DNA from 2 places in the Streptomyces sp. NPDC003077 genome. Region 1 is predicted to be linked to the other one. Evidence: riboswitches for the same ligand, from Rfam matches in the RefSeq annotation. Region 1 holds a riboswitch; the other holds the start of a gene.
The links. Region 1 has a riboswitch for cobalamin ahead of metE (5-methyltetrahydropteroyltriglutamate--homocysteine S-methyltransferase). Riboswitches for the same ligand answer to the same signal wherever they lie in the genome.
Positions count from the first base shown of each region.

Region 2: it holds a riboswitch for cobalamin, as region 1 does, so the genes downstream of both, ABZX96_RS14070 (cobalamin biosynthesis protein) here and metE (5-methyltetrahydropteroyltriglutamate--homocysteine S-methyltransferase) in region 1, are expected to answer to the same signal.

Region 1 is NZ_JBEXNM010000027.1:41,355-45,045, forward strand. Features, by position in the region: gene ABZX96_RS19520 (short-chain fatty acyl-CoA regulator family protein) at 1-128, shown strand, start outside; gene tsaD (tRNA (adenosine(37)-N6)-threonylcarbamoyltransferase complex transferase subunit TsaD) at 609-1,688, opposite strand; cobalamin riboswitch at 1,924-2,130, shown strand; gene metE (5-methyltetrahydropteroyltriglutamate--homocysteine S-methyltransferase) at 2,325-3,691, shown strand, end outside.
Region 2 is NZ_JBEXNM010000016.1:73,719-77,409, reverse strand. Features, by position in the region: gene ABZX96_RS14080 (caspase family protein) at 1-534, opposite strand, end outside; gene ABZX96_RS14075 (hypothetical protein) at 541-1,125, opposite strand; cobalamin riboswitch at 1,330-1,479, shown strand; gene ABZX96_RS14070 (cobalamin biosynthesis protein) at 1,611-2,594, shown strand; gene ABZX96_RS14065 (cobyric acid synthase) at 2,807-3,691, shown strand, end outside.

The DNA of each region.
Region 1 (3,691 bases):
TCGGCTGCCGCATCTGCGAACGCCGCGACTGCGCCCAGCGGGCCCGTCCCCCGGCTGGCGGGCGGCTGGCGGTGGACCCGGACCGGCGGACGTATGTGCCGTACGCGGTGGTGGGGGAGGGCGGCTGAGGACGAGGGAGAGCGGCTGAGAGGCGGCCCCCGCCAGCCGGCAGCCGGACCTGGCAGCCAGAGCCGACGGCCGGACCTGACGGCCAGCGCCGACGGCCAGAGTCGACGGCCGGGCCTGGCAGCCGAACCCGGCAGGCCGCCGACCGGGAGCCGCGTCCGCTCCCGTCCGTCCCAAAGAACCCGCCCGCTCCCGCCCAGAAGCACGTCAGGCGCCCATCCCGGAGGCCCACCCGCCTCGCCGCGGAAGCTCGTCAGCGACACGGCCACCCGAGGCTGACGGCCTCCCCTCCCAAAACACGTCAGGCGCCCATCCCGGAGGCCCCAGCCCCGCCGCGGAAGCTCGTCAGCGACACACCCCCCGAGGCTGACGGCCTCCCCTCCCAAAACACGTCAGGCGCCCATCCCGGAGGCCCCAGCCCCGCCGCAGAAACTCGTCAGCAACCACCCACACCCCACCCCCGCCCCCCGCCCAGCCGCACGTCAGGCGGCGGCCGCCCGCCCCGCCCCCGCCACCACCGGATGCAGCGCCGCGTACTCCAGCGGCGTCGAAGGATCGATCGACACGTCCAGCGGCGCGGGCTCCGCACCGGCCCGCACCAGAAGGTCGCCAACAGCGGCGATCATCGCGCCGTTGTCCGTGCACAGCTTCAGTGGCGGCACCCGCAGGGTGATCCCGGCCGCCGCGCACCGTTCCTCGGCCAGCGCGCGCACCCGGGAGTTCGCGGCCACGCCGCCCACCACGACGAGGGTGCCGACGCCGTGCGCGGCGCAGGCGGCGACGGCCTTGCGGGTCAGCACGTCGGCGACGGCCTCCTGGAGCGAGGCGGCGCCGTCCGCCACCGGCAGGTCCGTGCCCGTGGCCCGGTGGCGCTCGGCCCAGCGGGCGGCGGCCGTCTTCAGGCCGGAGAAGGAGAACGCGTACGGGTCGTCGCGCGGCCCGGTCAGCGGCCGGGGGAACGCCACGGCGCGCGGGTCGCCGTCCCGGGCCGCGCGATCGACGGCCGGACCGCCCGGGTACGGCAGCCCGAAGACCCGCGCGACCTTGTCGAAGCACTCGCCGGCCGCGTCGTCCAGCGTGTCCCCGAGGTGCACGATCGGATCCCGGACGAGATCCCGTACGAGCAGCAGCGACGTGTGCCCGCCGGAGACGATCAGCACCACGCAGGGGTTGGGCAGCGGGCCGTGCTCCAGCGTGTCGGCCGCGACGTGCCCGGCCAGGTGGTGCACCCCGTACAGCGGCACGCCCAGCCCATAAGCCAGCGCCTTCGCGCCCGCGAGCCCCACCTGGAGCGCGCCCGAGAGGCCGGGGCCGGTCGTCACGGCCACCGCGTCGACGTCCGACATCCGTAGCCCGGCGTCGTCCAGCGCCTCCCGGACGACCGGGTTCAGCGCGTGCACGTGGGCGCGCGCCGCGATCTCCGGGACGACGCCGCCGAACCGCACGTGCTCGTCCATGCTCGACGCCACCGCGTGCCCCAGCAGCCGACCACCGCTGACCAGGCCGGCTCCCGTCTCGTCGCAGGACGACTCGATCCCCAGCACGATCCGCTGAGCTGCCATGAGGGCCTTCCTTGTGGTGCCGGTGATCTATTGCCCCGTAATTCTAATTGCAAGCTATGCGCAATAAGGGTGCGGGTGGCAAGGACCTCCCGCATCCCGCCTCACCCGGCGCCCGTGACTCACATCACACCCCAACCCCCGACCCGGCACGCGAACACCCGTGCCCCCGGACTCCCGCACCGCCTACGCTGGCCGACGTAGCTGGTTCGCCCTGCCCGCCAGGCAGGCGCGTCGCAAGAGGGAACCCGGTGCGAATCCGGGACTGCCCCGCAGCGGTGAGCGGGAACGACCGCCGTCATACGCACTGGACCCGGTGACGGGCCCGGGAAGCGACGGCCAGTAGGTGTCCTCCATGGGCCTCCATGAGCCTTTACGAGCCTCCATGGGCCTTTACGGGTCTTCATGGGTCTCCACGAGGACGCGCCCGCGAGTCCGAAGACCTGCCCGCTGCCCGCGTGCGACGGATCGCACGCGGAGCCCGGACGACCTTCGAGGGCGGGTCGGAGCGGCGTACCCAGCGGACGAGCGCACGCGGCCGGTGACGGCGGGCGGCGCGGCCCGTGCCGTGGTGCACCCTTCGCGCGTCCCCACCGGTCTCCGGGCCGCACGGCACGCACGCTCGCGAAGGAGAGTTCCGTGATCAGCAAGTCCGCGGCAGCACGGGCCACCGTGTACGGCTACCCCCGGCAGGGCCCGAACCGGGAGCTGAAGAAGGCCATCGAGGGCTACTGGAAGGGCCGCGTCGGCGCGGACGCCCTCCAGGACACCGCCGCCGCCCTCCGCCGGGACACCTGGCGGACGCTGGCCGAGGCCGGCGTCCACGACGTCCCGACCGGCGATTTCTCCCTCTACGACCACGTACTGGACACCACCGTCATGGTCGGGGCGATTCCCGACCGGCACCGGGCCGCCGTCGCGGCGAACAGGCTGGACGGCTACTTCGCGATGGCGCGCGGCACGGCGGACGCGGCGCCGCTGGAGATGACCAAGTGGTTCGACACCAACTACCACTACCTGGTCCCCGAACTCGGCCCGGACACCGTCTTCACCGCCGACCCCACCCGGCAGGCGGGGGAGCTGAGGGAGGCCCTGGCCCTCGGCCTTTCCGCCCGCCCCGTGCTCGTCGGCCCGGTCACCTACCTCCTGCTTGCCAAGCCCGCCCCCGGCGCCGACCCCGGTTTCCAGCCGCTGACCCTCCTGGACCGGTTGCTCCCGGTGTACGCCGAGGTCCTCGCCGACCTGCGCGCGGCGGGCGCCGAGTGGGTGCAACTGGACGAACCCGCCCTCGTCCAGGACCGCACCCCGGCCGAACTGAACGCCGCCGCCCGCGCCTACCGCGACCTCGGCACCCTCACCGACCGGCCCCAACTCCTCGTGGCGTCCTACTTCGACCGACTCGGCGAGGCGCTGCCGGTACTGGCCAAATCCCCGGTCGACGGGCTCGCGCTGGACTTCACCGGACCCGCCGCCGCGAACCTCGACGACCTGGCGGCGGCCGGCGGCCTGCCCGGAAAACGCCTGGTCGCGGGCGTCGTCGACGGCCGCAACGTCTGGATCAACGACCTGGCGGCCTCCCTGACCACCCTCGGCACACTCCTCGGCCTCGCCGACCGGGTGGACGTGGCGGCCTCCTGCTCGCTGCTGCACGTCCCGCTCGACGCCACGGCCGAACGGGACGTGGACCCGCAGATCGCCCGCTGGCTCGCCTTCGCCCGCCAGAAGACCACCGAGATCGTCACCCTGGCCCGCGGCCTGACCCACGGCACCGGCGCGATCACCGCCGAACTCGCCGCCAACCGCGCCGACCTGGGGTCCCGCGCCGGTTCGGCCATCACCCACGACCCGGCCGTCCGCGCCCGCGCGGCGTCGGTCACCGACGCCCACACCCACCGCTCCCACCCGTACCCCGAACGCGCCGCCGCCCAGCGCGCCCACCTGGGCCTGCCGCTCCTGCCGACCACCACCATCGGCTCGTTCCCGCAAACCACAGCACTGCGCACGGC
Region 2 (3,691 bases), on a different contig from region 1:
GAAGATCGTGCCGCCGGCCGGTTCCTCGCCGCTGAAGATGCGCCGGTTGGGTTGTGCGGCCATCAGGAGGGACATGGGTTTGCGGCGGGAGTGGAACGCCTCGTCGGCGTTGCCGGAGAAGCAGCACTCCAGGACGACGACGACCCGGTCGGCCCGGGAGTTGTCCAGGTAGGGCAGCACCGTGTCCTGCCAGGAGACGGCCTTGTGGGAGTGCCCCGGCTGCGAGACCCCGACCATCAGCTGGAGATCGCCGCCGTCCAGGCGGACCCGGCCGTGCCCGGAGAAGTGGACGAGCAGCAGGCCGCGCGCCTCGGCGGTGACCTTGTCCAGCGCCTGGTCCAGTTCCCAGGGCTCCCGGGGGCTGCAGACGACGATCTCGTGCGCGGCGAAGAGATCGGTGGCCTGCCGGGTGAGCGCGCTCTTCAGCTCCTCGGCGTTGCCCTCGACAGCCGGGAGCGGGGGCAGCGTCTCGTAGTCGCTGACGCAGATCAGCAGTGCCCGGTTTCTCTTCCCGCGTGCGTCGTACACGGACATCGCGGGTCACTCCTCGCCGGTGCCGCCGCCCTCGTCCGTCCTGCCGTCGGGGTCGCGGCGCCGGCGTGGTGGGTCGTCGGCCGGGCGCTCGTCCCCGGTCCGGCGCGGGCCCCCGCCGTCACCGTCACCGCCGCAGGTCCGGCGCGGGCTCCCGCCGTCGCCGTCGGCGATGGGCCGCAGACCGCCGCCGCTGTCGAGCGTGACGTCCGGCCGCTCGTTCCCCGCGGTCTCCTCCCGGCGCCGCTGCCGCCACTCTCGGAGGGTGATCAACAGGGCCTTGGTGACCTCGGCGGCGGCGGCGCCGGTGATGACCAGGACCAGATCGTCGACGCCGACGGCCATGTCCCGGCGCGTCTCACCGGCTCCGCCTTCCCCTCTACGAGCCGGGGCGTCCGGCCCGTCACCCTCCCCCTTCTCCCCCGTCCCGGCGTCGGACTCCGGGCCCCGGGGGCGGACGTCCCAGGTGTGCTTCCGGTCGTGCAGCCAGGGCTCGCGTTCCAGCCACACCCTGAGCCTCTCGATGTCCTGCTGCGGATCGTGCGTCCCCGTGATCCTGATGCGGAACTCGTGGCGTTCGGTGCTCTCCGGCATCCCGGCCCCCTCCCGACCGCGTCATCGCGTGCCGTGTCCCAGATAGTGACGTGGAAACGACGGCCCGGGCAACCGTCCGTAATGGTCTCCACACCCTCTGGAACACTCCCGTAACCCGCCGCATGCGAAGACTCGTCGCAGGTCACGGGCGAGTTGACGGGCGTTCGCGGGGCGTGGTGGACTGCCAGGGCCATTCGGCGACAGATGAGGAAGTCCGGTGAGAATCCGGCGCGGTCCCGCCACTGTCACCGGGGAGCGCCCCTCCAGGGGAAGGTCACGGTCCGCAGCGCGTACGAGGTGCGTGGGACGGACGGGAAGGCCGGGGGGAGCGCCGATCCGGGAGCCAGGAGACTCACGTCGCCGGTCACGTCGAACCAGGGCGCGGACCCTGAGTGAGGACATACCAGCCATGCCCGGCCGCAGTTCGCGATCTCCCGTACGTGCCGTACCGACGCCCCTCCGAGGCGCGACGGCGGTCTGATCCGATGCGTGCCGAACACGCCACCTACGCGTGCGGCGCGGCCCTCGGCTTCCTCGGCGACCTGATCGCGGGCGATCCCCGGCGCGGCCACCCCGTGGCCGTCTTCGGGCGTGCCGCGGCGGCCGTGGAGCGCGGGCTGTGGCGCGACCACCGGGGCCGCGGGGCGGTGCACACCCTCGTGTGCGCGGGTACCGCCGCGGCCGGCGCCGCGCTGCTCGTCCGCGTGACGCGCGCCTGTCCCCCCGCCTCCGTCGCACTGACCGCCGCCGCCACCTGGACGGTGCTGGGCGGCACGTCCCTGGGCCGCGAGGCACGGGCCATCGGGCGCGCGCTGGAGGCCGGCGACCTGGAGGCGGCCCGGCGGCGGCTGCCGCACCTGTGCGGGCGCGACCCGCAGGCGCTGGACGGCCCCGAGATGGCGCGCGCCGTGGTGGAGTCCGTGGCCGAGAACACCTCCGACGCGGTGGTCGGCGCCCTCGTGTGGGGCGCGGTGGCCGGCGTGCCGGGGCTGGTGGGCTTCCGCGCGGTGAACACGCTGGACGCGATGGTGGGCCACAAGTCGCCGAAGTACCGGCGCTTCGGGTGGGCCTCGGCCCGTCTGGACGACGTCGCCGGGTGGCCGGGCTCCCGGCTCACGGCGGCGCTGGCGGTGCTCGCCGGGGACGACCGGGCGGGCGCGTGGCGCGCCTGGCGGCGGGACGGTTCCCGGCACCCGAGCCCGAACGCGGGCCCGGTGGAGGCGTCGTTCGCGGGCGCGCTGGGCGTCCGGCTGGGCGGCACGCTCGCGTACGGCGGACGGGTGGAGCACCGGCCGGTGCTCAACGGGGACGCCGGGCGGCCGGTGGAGGTGACCGACATCGCGCGGGCGGCGCGGCTGTCGCGCCGGGTGGGCGCGCTCGCGCTGGCGGCGACGGTCGGGGCGCGGCTGGTGGCCGGGGCGGTCGTGCGGAAGCGGTCCGGACGGCCGCGCTCCGGGGGCGCGCGGTGAACTCCGTACGCTCCGGAGCGGGCGGCGGGGAGCCGACAGTGACGAAGAGCGCGGCACACGATGAGGAGAGCGCTGTGGAGAGCCCGGCGAACGGACGGCACGGCGCGGCGCGCCCGGTGGGGAGCCCGGTGAGCGAACGGCACGACGCCCCGCACCACGCGAAGAGCCCCGCGAACGGACGGCACGGCGCGGCGCGCCCGGTGGAGAGCCCGATGAGCGGACGGCGCGGCGTGGCGCGCGACGGCGTGGGCGGCGGGCTGCTGGTCGCCGGGACCACGTCGGACGCGGGCAAGAGCGTGGTCACGGCGGGCATCTGCCGGTGGCTGGCGCGCCAGGGCGTCCGGGTGGCGCCCTTCAAGGCGCAGAACATGTCCCTGAACTCCTACGTCACCCGCGACGGCGCCGAGATAGGCCGCGCGCAGGCGATGCAGGCCGCGGCGGCCCGGGTCGAGCCGACCGCGCTGATGAACCCGGTGCTGCTCAAGCCCGGCAGCGACCGCACGAGCCAGGTCGTGCTGCTCGGCAAGCCGGTGGGCGAGATGAGCGCGCGCGGCTACTTCGGCAGGCCGGGCGGCGGCCCCGGGGGAGCGACCCCGTACGCGAGCCGCCGCGAAGAACTGCTGGGCACCGTCACCGAGTGCCTGGCCGAGCTGCGGCGCACGCACGACGTGGTGATCTGCGAGGGCGCGGGCAGCCCCGCCGAGATCAACCTGCGCCGCACCGACATCGTGAACATGGGGATCGCGCGGGCCGGGCGGCTGCCCGTCGTGGTGGTCGGCGACATCGACCGGGGCGGCGTCTTCGCGTCCTTCTTCGGCACCACGGCGCTGCTGTCCAAGGAGGACCAGGCGCTGATCGCGGGCTACCTCGTGAACAAGTTCCGGGGGGACGTCTCCCTGCTGGAGCCGGGCCTGGACATGCTCAAGGGCATCACCGGCCGCCCGACGCTGGGCGTGCTGCCGTTCGCGCACGGGCTGGGCATCGACGAGGAGGACGGTCTGCGCGTCTCGCTGCGCGGCGCGGTGCGCGAGAGCGTGGTGGCGCCGCCGCACGGCGCGGACGTGCTGCGGGTCGCGGTCGCCGCGGTCCCGCTGATG